Regions from separate parts of the Hominibacterium faecale genome, predicted to be linked through region 1. Evidence: riboswitches for the same ligand, from Rfam matches in the RefSeq annotation. Region 1 holds a riboswitch; the other holds the start of a gene.

What was found. Region 1 has a riboswitch for ZMP and ZTP ahead of LG211_RS18485 (formate--tetrahydrofolate ligase). Riboswitches for the same ligand answer to the same signal wherever they lie in the genome.
Region 2: it holds a riboswitch for ZMP and ZTP, as region 1 does, so the genes downstream of both, pflB (formate C-acetyltransferase) here and LG211_RS18485 (formate--tetrahydrofolate ligase) in region 1, are expected to answer to the same signal.

The regions. Positions count from the first base shown of each region.
Region 1 is NZ_JAJAGH010000017.1:56,828-62,628, forward strand. It holds gene LG211_RS18485 (formate--tetrahydrofolate ligase) at 1-1,376, opposite strand, end outside; ZMP/ZTP riboswitch at 1,491-1,575, opposite strand; gene LG211_RS18490 (ribonuclease HII) at 1,609-2,274, opposite strand; gene ylqF (ribosome biogenesis GTPase YlqF) at 2,267-3,112, opposite strand; partial or broken gene rplS (50S ribosomal protein L19) at 3,600-3,935, opposite strand; gene LG211_RS18505 (glycyl radical protein) at 4,075-5,801, opposite strand, start outside.
Region 2 is NZ_JAJAGH010000006.1:332,671-338,471, forward strand. It holds gene LG211_RS20125 (DUF2752 domain-containing protein) at 1-28, opposite strand, end outside; gene LG211_RS09425 (DUF4234 domain-containing protein) at 30-380, opposite strand; gene pflB (formate C-acetyltransferase) at 652-2,883, opposite strand; ZMP/ZTP riboswitch at 2,941-3,022, opposite strand; gene LG211_RS09435 (EAL domain-containing protein) at 3,101-5,017, opposite strand; gene LG211_RS09440 (hypothetical protein) at 5,178-5,801, opposite strand, start outside.

The DNA of each region.
Region 1 (5,801 bases):
CGATAAATCTTAGTGGCGATGGCACGAATCTTTTCTTCAATGGACAGGTCAAGCTGATAGGATTGGCTGAACGTGTTCGGTTCATCGCAGAGACGCACTACCTCTTTTGCCAGAGCAATACCGCCTTCGCCGCCTTTTCCCCACACTTCGCTGAGAGCTACATGAACGCCCAGCTCTTTGCATTTGGCTTCCACCAGCTTTAATTCAGCTTCAGTGTCCGTCGGGAATCGGTTGATCGCCACAACAGCCGGAAGTCCGTAGACCTGGGTGATGTTTTCCACATGCTGGAGAAGATTGGGCAGGCCTTTTTCCAAGGCGTCCAGATTTTCCTGTCCCAGATCGCCCTTGGCTACGCCGCCGTGATGTTTTAATGCCCGTACCGTAGCTACTACCACAACTGCCGATGGTTTAATGCCCGCCATGCGGCATTTAATATCCAGGAACTTTTCCGCGCCCAGATCAGCCCCGAATCCGGCTTCCGTTACCACGTAGTCCGCCATCTTCATCGCCATGCGGGTAGCCATGATCGAGTTGCAGCCGTGGGCGATATTGGCAAAAGGACCGCCGTGGATAAAGGCCGGAGTATGCTCCAAAGTCTGTACCAGATTGGGCTTGAGGGCATCCTTTAAAAGAGCTGCCAATGCTCCCTGGGCCTTCAACTGTCCGGCTGTTACCGGCTGGTCGTCATATGTATAGCCGACAATAATGTTGGCCACTCGGTTCTTCAAGTCTTCAATATCGCTGGAAAGGCAGAGAATAGCCATGATTTCGCTGGCAACGGTGATGTCGAAGCCGTCCTCCCGTGGCGTTCCGTTGGCTTTTCCGCCCAAGCCGTCCACCACAAAACGCAGCTGACGGTCGTTCATGTCCACGCACCGTTTCCAGGTGATCTTCCTTGGGTCAATTCCCAGCGAATTTCCCTGCTGAATATGGTTGTCCAGCATTGCGGCCAAAAGGTTATTTGCAGCGCCGATGGCGTGCATATCTCCGGTAAAATGGAGATTGATGTCCTCCATGGGAACCACTTGCGCGTATCCGCCGCCCGCAGCTCCGCCTTTTACGCCGAATACCGGGCCCAGAGACGGCTCTCTCAGCGCCACCAACACCTTCTTGTCAATCTTCTTCAGCGCATCGGCAAGGCCGACGGTTGTCGTCGTCTTACCTTCGCCGGCCGGTGTGGGAGAAATGGCGGTCACCAAGATCACCTTGCCGTCTGGGCCATCCTTTTTTTCCTCCAGCAAATTATAGTCTACCTTGGCTTTATAGTTTCCATACAGCTCAATGTACTTCTGGTCAAGACCGGCAGCATCTGCAATCTCTTTGATGTTTTTCATCTCTGTTTCCTGAGCGATCTGAATATCACTTTTGATTTCCATTTCATTTCTCCTTTTCAATCAACGTTTACAAACAGTTATAACTGGGGCCGATTCTCTTGCCTTTTTCAATGGCACAGAAGCTCTCCATATACGCAAAAAGAGCCTGGCAATCCGGACAAATGCCCAGACGGTCGGCTCATCATATACATTATACTCCACGTGGTCCATTCCACTTGTTCCGTCAGTCGTATAACAAATAAATAATAGCATCTCCCTTATGGAGAATCAAGCTTTATTTTAAGAAGTTTTTTAAAAACGTCCGCCTGTGGATCGGGCACGGGCCTTGCTGCCGCAAGCCTTCATAATGGGCTTTTGTTCCGTAACCTTTATTTTTTTCAAAACTGTATCCCGGGTAACGCTGCGCCATTTCCACCATCATCCGGTCCCGAGTGACCTTGGCCAAAACCGAGGCCGCTGCAATGGACAAGCTCTTACTGTCTCCTTTTATGACGGAGGTTTGGGGAATTGGAATGGACTTGATGATCATGGCATCAAAGAGGATATGCTCAATCCCGGCCCCCGCCCTCTCTTTCAGCATACGGGAGGCCTCCTCCACCGCCTGAATCATCGCTTCCTTTGTGGCCTCAAGAATATTGATCTCATCGATCCGCATATGATCCGCCATACCGATTCCATAGGCCAGAGCTTTTTCTTTAATCAGAGGATACAAGGCTTCCCGCTTTTTTTCCGTCAACTTTTTGGAATCGTCGATACCCGGCACATCAAAATCCTCCGGGAGCACCGCACAGGCCGCCACCACCGGACCGGCCAGGGGCCCTCTGCCCACTTCGTCCACGCCAGCGATAAACATCACGTCTTTTCCGCATAGCTCCTTGTCAAACTGCTTCATTTCCACAAGCCGCCGGGCCAAAAGCATCTCTTTTTCCTGCTTATTCATGGGGTACCCTTTCCAATGTGATCTTTCCGATCGTTCCTGCGCGAAACTCATCCAGCACCACTTTGGCGATTCGTTCGTAATCGATCTTTTTCCCAGGGAGAATGCAGCCCCGTTTGAGCGCTATCGCTTCCATGGTCTGAATCGGGGTCTCTTCTACTCCGTCCAGCTTGTAGCGCTGTGCCAGAAGTTCCGCATAGCCGTTTTGAAGGACGGCAATCAGCTCCAGGGCCAGGGTAGCCACATCGAGGATTTCGTCCTTGATCGAACCGCAGAAAGCCAGATTAAGGCCTGCTTTCGGATCCTCAAACTTGGGCCAGAGGATCCCTGGCGTGTCCAAAAGCTGCATATTGCCCGGAAGGTTGAGCCATTGCTTGCCTTTGGTCACCCCCGGCCTGTCCCCTGTCTGGGCGCTCTTTTTTCCGGTCAAACGATTGATGAGAGACGACTTGCCCACATTGGGCACGCCCACGATCATCAGCCGGTACGGCCGCTGCCTGACCTGGCCGGCGTTTTTCTCATCCTGCAGCCGGGACAGCAGCTTTAAAAGCTGTGCCGCCCCACCGCCCTTCATACAGTTCATCGTCAGGACCTGACTGCCTCTTTTCCGAAAGTATTGCTCCCATTCCTGATTGGCCTCGCTGTCCGACAGATCGCTCTTGTTGAGAATGATGATGCGCTTCTTATTTCTCACCAGTTCGTCGATAATGGGATTTCTGCTGGAAACCGGGATGCGTGCATCGATCACTTCCACCACCGCATCCACCAGCTTCAGATTTTCCTGGATCAGCTCCCGGGTCTTTTTCATGTGTCCCGGATACCAGTTTATATGTTCCATCATAGGTTGTTCCTCTCGTTTTTTCAGTGTACTTTATTATAGCAGGGATTGGGCGGAATTACAATGCAGGGAGCGGACCCTTCGGGCCCGGATTCATAAAGGCCGAAAAGCAAAATTATCGCTGGAACTCGTTTTGGCCTAACTTTACGATGATTTTTCATCGTGACGAAAGACAAAAAGCTTAAAAAGCGATAGTTTCCTGCTGTTTTTAGGTGGATTGGCAGAAAAAAAGGCCTAAAATCATCGCTAGGAAGGCTGCCAGGCACGGATCACGATGATTTGATTTGCTCCCGGCCCCATCTTTTCTGCCATAAAAAAAGGATCGCCGCATATACGACAATCCTTCATTAAGTCAAGCTTATTCTTCGGTCTTTTCCTCTGCTGCCGGAGCTTCTTCCGCAGGAGCTTCCACAACTGCTGCTTCTTCAGCCGCCGCTGCTTTCGCTGCTGCCTTTGCTTCAGCTGCTGCCAGCTGTTCTTCACTGTATTCCTTGGCTTTAATCTTGGCAGATTTACCAGTTCTTTCACGCATATAGTGAAGCTTCGCTCTTCTGACATCACCTTTTCTCACAACTTCGATCTTTTCAACCAGTGGTGAGTGCAGCGGGAATGTCTTTTCCACGCCGACGCCGGAAGCGATTCTTCTTACTGTGAATGTTTCGCTGATTCCACCGTTCTGCTTTTTCAGGACAAAACCTTCAAAAATCTGAATTCTTTCTCTCGATCCTTCTTTAATTTTAATGTGCACTTTTACAGTGTCTCCCACATTAAACGCAGGGATATCTTTTTTGGTGTATTCCTGTGCAATTGACTGCATAATATTCATTGCTCATTTCCTCCTTCCCTCCAAGACGTTCGTGGTGCCCAATTCTGCATCCAGAGGACCGCCCGTAATAACTTTCAATATTTTAGCACAAAAGCTGGAAAAGCGCAAGGATTTTTTTGCCTGCCAACTCTGCCGCCCGCTAAAACTTCTGCACGGTTCTCTGAATGATGTCGTCCTGCATCTCCTTGCACAGCTCGGTGAAAAAGGCGCTATAGCCTGCCACCCTGACGATCAGCGATTTATAGCTGCCCGGATTTTTCTGCGCTTTTTTCAGCAGATCGCTGGATATAATGTTGAATTGGACATGGTAAATATTCAAATCAATAAAGCTGCGGATCAGGGAAACGATTCTGGCATTTCCTTCCTCACCCTTGGAGGACATGGGATCCAGCCGCATATTGAGCAGCGTGCCGGCAACGTGAGCGTCGTGGTTGATCTTGGACACGGACTTGAGCACAGCCGTCGGCCCTTTCACATCTGTCCCGCCCTTGGGCGAGCAGCCGTCGGCCAGAGGAGTTCCTTCCAGCCTGCCGTAAGGCAGCGCGGCCACCACTTCGCCGTGGGGAACATGGGAAGCCACCGGATACAATCCCGAAATATAGTGGGGACCCCGATAAGACTGATATTGGGTGATTTCTTCAAAAGCAAAATCGGTCATTTCCCTTACAAAATCGTCCACATAGTCATCGTCGTTGCCATAAAAGCGGCCGTTGCTTTCAATATACGCTTTCATTTCCTCATGGCCTTTGAAATTATGCTTTACAGCCTGAACAAAATCCTGCATGGTGAACACCTGCTTGTCGAACACAAACTCTTTTATCACCGACAGAGAATCCGCCAGATCGGCAATGCCGGTGCCGATAAAGGCCGGGCCTACCGTCAGCTCTGCGCCGCCGCGGGTAATGTCTCTGCCCGTTTCAATACAGCCGTCGATCATGGCCGACATGTAGGGATAGGGCGTGTATTCCGCGTGGAGCTTTTCGCAGATATGACAGGCCGTCGCGATATGCTTGATGCAGAAAGCAAGCTGCTTTTTCACCGCATCCTTCAGTTCTTCAAAGCTCATCTCCGACGGATCGCCGGTGCTCAGGCCCAGCTTCTTATTGCCGTTTACCACGCTGATGCCGTTAGTCAGCGCCAGTTCCATCACTGACCCATAGTTATAATGGCCGCCGTCGGTCCATTTGGACATTTTTCCCGGAATATAGGGTTCTACGCATCCAACCATGCAGTAATCCCGCGCATCCTCGATATCCGCTCCGCTGATGAGCATCATTTTAATGGTCACCTCGTCGTTGTGGATGGCTGGAAAACCTGTTCCGATCTGGGAAAGGGCCGCTGCCTTGCGCAGGAATTTGTCCGGCGACTGTTTATGAACGCGCACCGAAAGGGATGGCGAATGGAGACGCACTTCCATTTTGGCGGTTATGAATAAGTAGGATAACTCGTTGGTGGCATCCTTTCCATCCCTGGCGATTCCGCCCACGCAGACATTTTGATAAGGCTGGTAGCCGGCAAAATACATGGCCGCATTGGTGCTCAAAAACCAAGTGTTTTCCGCAAACTTGAGATACAGACATTCGATCAGCTCCAGGGCCTTCTTCTCTGTCAGCAGCCCGGCTGCGAGATCTTTTTTGTAATACGGGTAAAACAGCTGATCCACTCTGCCGGGAGAATAGGACGGTCCGTTGGCCTCTATGTAGCAGCCAATCTGGAGGATCCAAAAAGATTGCAGCGCCTCCATAAAGGTCCTGGCCGGATTGGCCGGCACATGATCCAGATTTTCCGCGATTTGCAGCAGCTCCGCCTTTCGATCCGCATCGGTTTCCGCCGCTGCTTTTTCTCTGGCAAGAGCAGCATAACGGG
Region 2 (5,801 bases), on a different contig from region 1:
TGCAGCGTTTTCTGCCAGACTCCATCATGCTAATAAATCGGGTGAATTTTATTCATCTCGTTTTGGGATAAGGCCAGCACAATGATGTTAAATCCGAACAATTCCAGGATCAAGTACAGCACATTGCTGTCATGGCCGGTAACGATGCCCCTTTCCGATTTGATCGTATCCAGTTTTTCCCCCATTTTAAACGCCCAATAGATACCATAGATGTTGCAGGTGATCAGGCTGAGCAAAAAACAGGCGATACCGGACATATCCGCAGCGTATTCCGGCTTTTCCCGATTCACCTCGTCAGTCAGCACAACAAACCAATAGATCGAATAAATGCCGCAGGTTACAATCGATAATACAATCGATAAAGCTATGTTTCTGTTCATTTCTGTTTCTATCCCTTCTTTTACTTACTAATCCTATGATACGTTCCAATTATAGATTGATGCCAGTTCTTATGCAAGAAAAATCAGGAATTATTAATAATAATGTCATAATTACGTCTTTCACCAGTCGAAAGCGGCAGGCTTTTTACCATTTTATCGCTAGCAGCTGCTAACACCTTTTCCAGCGATTATTTCCCGAAGACCAGCCCAAGAGGCCTTGGGCCGCCCTTCTTATGATATGCGCACTTTTTATCTTATATGATTCAAGGTCTTACATTGCTCCGTGGAAAGTCCGCTTGATCACTTCTTCCTGCTGCTCTCTGCTGAGGCGCACAAAGTTGACGGCGTAGCCGGATACACGGATCGTTAGAGACGGATACTGTTCCGGATGCTCCATTGCTTTTTTCAAAAGCTCTTTTCGCATCACATTCACGTTGAGATGATGAGCTCCCTGGCAGAAGTAACCGTCCAGCAGCGACACTAAATTGTATTCCTGCTGTGGCGCATCCTTGCCCAGTGCTTCCGGGACAATGGAGAAGGTATTGGAAACGCCGTCCTGGCATACGGTGCGATATGGAATCTTTGCAACGGTATTGAGCGAAGCCACTGCACCGTTCACATCTCTTCCGTGCATCGGGTTTGCTCCCGGCGCCAGCGGTTCTCCATATTTTCTGCCGTCCGGTGTGTTCCCGGTCTTTTTCCCATACATGACATTGGAAGTGATGGTCAATGCTGACAGCGTATGTCTGGCATCTCTGTACATCGGATGCTTTTTCAGCTCTGCGGAAAAATGCTTAACAATTTCAATGGCAATATCGTCGACTGCATCGTCGTCATTTCCGTATTTGGGGAAATCCCCTTCTACTTCAAAATCAACGGCAACGCCCTGTTCATTGCGAACCGGGCGGACTTTTGCAAATTTAATCGCAGAAAGCGAATCCGCTGCACAGGAAAGTCCTGCGATGCCGAAAGCCGTCAGCCTTTCAACGTGGGTATCATGCAGGGCCATCTGGCTTGCTTCATAGGCGTATTTATCATGCATATAATGGATCACATTCATAGTATCCACATAGAGCTCGGCAACATAAGCAAGTACTTTCTTATAGCTGAGCATAACTTCGTTGAAATCCAAAACATCGTCGTATTCAAGAGGCTTGATTTTGGGGATGACCAGATCGCCCGTCAGCTCGTCCACGCCGCCGTTGATGGCATAGAGCAGGGATTTGATCACATTGGCCCGGGCGCCGAAAAACTGCATCTGCTTGCCCACGCTCATGGCGGAAACGCAGCAGGAAATGGCATAATCGTCGCCGTAAACAGGGCGCATCACGTCATCGTTTTCATACTGGATGGAATCGGTCTCAATACTCATCTTGGTACAGTAGCGCTTGAAATTTTCCGGAAGATTCTGGCTCCAGAGCACGGTCAGATTGGGCTCCGGCGCTGTACCGAGGTTTTTCAGGGTATGGAGATAACGGAAGGAGTTTTTCGTAACCAGCGTTGTTCCCTTTACGCTCATACCTCCGATGGCTTCCGTTACCCAGGTAGGATCGCCTCCAAAGAGTTCGTTGTATTCGGGGGTTCTCAGATGGCGCACCAAGCGCAGCTTAATGACAAACTGATCGATCAATTCCTGGGCTTCTTTTTCCGTCAGCGTCCCCCGCTCCAGATCGCGCTGGATATAGATATCCAGGAAGGTGGACGTTCTTCCCAAAGAAGTGGCCGCTCCGTTGTTCTCCTTAACACCGGCCAGGTATCCCAGGTACACAAACTGTACGGCCTCACGAGCGTCGGCCGCAGGCTGGCTCAGGTCGATTCCATACTTTGCAGCCATGGCCTTAACTTCTTTCAGTGCGCGCACCTGCTCGCGGAGCTCTTCCCGGATACGGATCAGCTCATCGGTCATCGGACCGTCGGCCATCTCAATATCCTGCTGTTTCTGCTCGATCAGATAATCGATGCCGTAGAGCGCAATTCTCCTGTAATCGCCGATGATCCGGCCTCTTCCATAGGCATCGGGAAGGCCGGTCAAAAGGCCGTTATGTCTTGCAACCTTGGTTCGATTGGGATAAGCATCGAACACACCTTCATTGTGGGTTTTACGGAATTCATGAAAACGCCGTTTGATTTCCGGATTCATTTCATATCCGTACTGCTCCAGGGCGGATTCAGCCATACGGATACCGCCGTAGAGGTTGATCATGCGTTTGAGAGGAGCATCTGTCTGAAGTCCTACGATCACTTCGTTTTCCTGATCAATGTATCCCGGCTTAAAGTTATCGATACCGGAAACTACGTCAGTTTCTACATCATAAATACCATGTTCGATCTCTTCCAGCAACAGCTCTTTGCATCTGTTCCAGACTTTTTCCGTTCGTGCGGTGGGTCCTTCCAAAAAAGAGTCGTCGCCGCTGTAGGGCGTTACGTTTTTTTGAATAAAATTCCTTACATCGATCACGTGTCTCCAGTTTCCGCTATTAAATCCTTCCCATTCTTTGCGCATGTTATCTTTCCCTCCATATAATCGATCAAAATAGAAAAAGCCGCACCATCCGGGCTTTTTCTTAGCCCAGACGGTCGGCTTTAGTTCACGATCATACTCCATGTGGTTTTTTCCACTTCCGTCAGTCATATGACTTTTTGAATATACTATATCTTGGGGGTTATTGTCAAGAAATTTTATGTGAATATTGTTCAAAATTTCCTACGGCTGCGGCTGCTCAAAGTTTTCTGAGCCAAGCAAACGCTTCATCTTCGGCCATTGGTTTGGCAAACAGGAATCCTTGGATCAAATCAATTCCGCATTGGCTGACAAAGCGTTCTTGTTCCTCTGTCTCTACGCCTTCCGCTAATACCTGCATCCCCATTTCGTGGAAAATTCTTGTAATACTTCTGACCATCATCGCGGACTTTTTACTATTCATGGCAGCCCAAATCAGGCTTTTATCCAATTTTACCGTATCCAGAGGCATGGTCATAACAGATACAATATTGGAATAGCCTGTCCCGAAATCATCCAGCTCCATGCGTACACCTTTTTTCTGCATACGCTCTGCGAACTCACTGACGCATTTAGTGTTTTCCAGCAAAATGCTTTCGGTTATCTCTATTTTGATCTTGTTAAAAGGAGTACCGCTGCTGGTTATAATTCCCTCCACCCGGTCCGCCAAATCTATCTGTGAGAACATATGCCCGGAAAAATTCACATGGACCCCTTCAAAATTAGGGTTTACTTCTGATATTCGATTGATGAACCGGCATGTCTTTTGTAAAACCTGATAGGTGATATCGACAATGATCCCCGTATCCTCTGCAATGGGAATAAATTCGTTGGGATACAAAGGACCAAGAGGCGAATTGGGAATTCGCAAGAGGGATTCGGCAACCACATATTGTCCGGTATGATTAGATATGATCGGCTGATAAAAAACAGAAAAGGTGTTTGCTTCCAGGTTTTTCTCTAAAATAGTGATAATCTGTGATCGCCTGCGCACTGCTTTCAGCATCTCCTGACCGCAGTAATACGCGCCTGCCCGCTTGCTGTCTTTTGCCTTGGCTACTGCATATTCAATGCCATTGATTAAATCTTCGACAACCTTTGCGCTTTGAGGATAGCGTACGATACCGATGGCTGCCGGAATGACACAGCTGTTTTCGTCTACTGACCAGGGTTCCTGCATACGGGCGGTCAGGCTCTCTACAATCTTTTTTATGTCTTGATCGCTTGTCCCTTGACAGAGCAGAGCAAATTCATCTCCTCCGTAACGATATAAACAATGCGGTTGCGCTCTTTTAATTAAAAAGTTTCCAATTTCACGTAGAAATCGATCCCCTGTATGCTGGCCGTATGTATCGTTGACGCGGCGAAAGTCCCTCAGCGAGAGTACAATGAGGGTAAAATTTCGCGATTTTCTCGTCTGCAATTCCAGCATTTTGAGGAATTCCTGCCTGTTGGGCAATCCGGTTAAATAATCGGTGGAATTCTGTTTGTTCTGCAAATACAAATAGATGATCAGCAGCGCGCAGGTGGCGGCGGATCCGGACAAAATGACGGTGGGATAAAGCTGCTGAACAATGATGACCAGCACTGCGATAATGGGAAAGGTGGCCAGAATTTTTCTAATAATGGGGTCCACCTGTTTTGTTCTGACAAAAGCGACGGTGATCGCTGCCAGGCAGTAAATGTAGAAGATCAGGTAAGTGGTTATGATCAGGGGTCCCTGGAAATATGCGCCGGATGCGTCGATGTGGAACAGCTCTTTGCAGAAGGGGTTGATCAACACCAGCACCAAGTAGAAAATTCCTGGAATAGATGTCCATTTCATGATTTTAAGGGCGTTTCCCTGGCCTTCGAAGACTGTTGCGATGGTATAGAAAAAGTAAGCCATTCCCATCAGAGGAGTGGCGATGAAATAGATGGTCGTCACAAGCCAGGTCAAAAGATTGATGGAGTGCTCCGGGTATGAAAGCATTGCGGTCGATAAAATGTTAAAGCCGATCGCGCAAAAAGTCGCTGCGAAACAAAAGTAGAACAAGCGGTTTTTCAGCGATGGGACCAAGCTGCTTTTTCGGGAATAGAACCAAATGATAAGCAAGTATACGAGTGAAATACATTCTGCTGCAATATTCCAATGCATTGGGCACCTCTTTTACCTCTTTTGATATGGATTTACGGAGCAACTGCACCAACAAAAAAAACTTCTAGAATAATGATTCTTCTCTAGAAGTTTACCATACTAGGCCTTTATTTTCAATCTTTTATAAGTTTCGGGCAGCCATTCTAAGGCATCTAAAAATCTAAGTCGTTATGCTTTTCAAAAATCCTTCTAACTCTTTTACAAACTTAAGTTCCTCAGCTAATAAATATTCTGTATTTTTTTCATCTGACCCTTTATCTACCCCATTTAATAGGGTACTTTCAATTAATACTGTATAACCATTGATACTAATTAAATCCGATAATACACTTGGTACATTTTGAACCACGTTCTGATAGTCTCCTGTCCTCTCCAGTCTAGTGTCCGGCGCAATAATGCTTTGCAGCAATATGCCATTTTCGTTCATTGAGTAGTACAGAAATGTTGTTCTAATGTATAGATCACCTTTTTGGTTCGTGAATTCAAATATATATTTTGACGGGGATCCATCAGCCAATGAGTCCTTTTCTCTATCATCCAGATTGGTCTCAGGCATTGTCATAAATACGTTATTGACACCAGGCTGAGATATTAAAACAAAGTTTTCGAATTTCTCTTTGTTTATTCTGTGTACGTCTTTTACAAACTTGCTGTATTGTTCACTGGGATTGGGATTGCTATTTGTGGTATTTTCTTGTGAGTCCTTATCCTCATTAGTACTGCACGCCAAGAATAATATCATTACAACCGTTATCAATATCATCAACAATAGCTTTTTTTGATT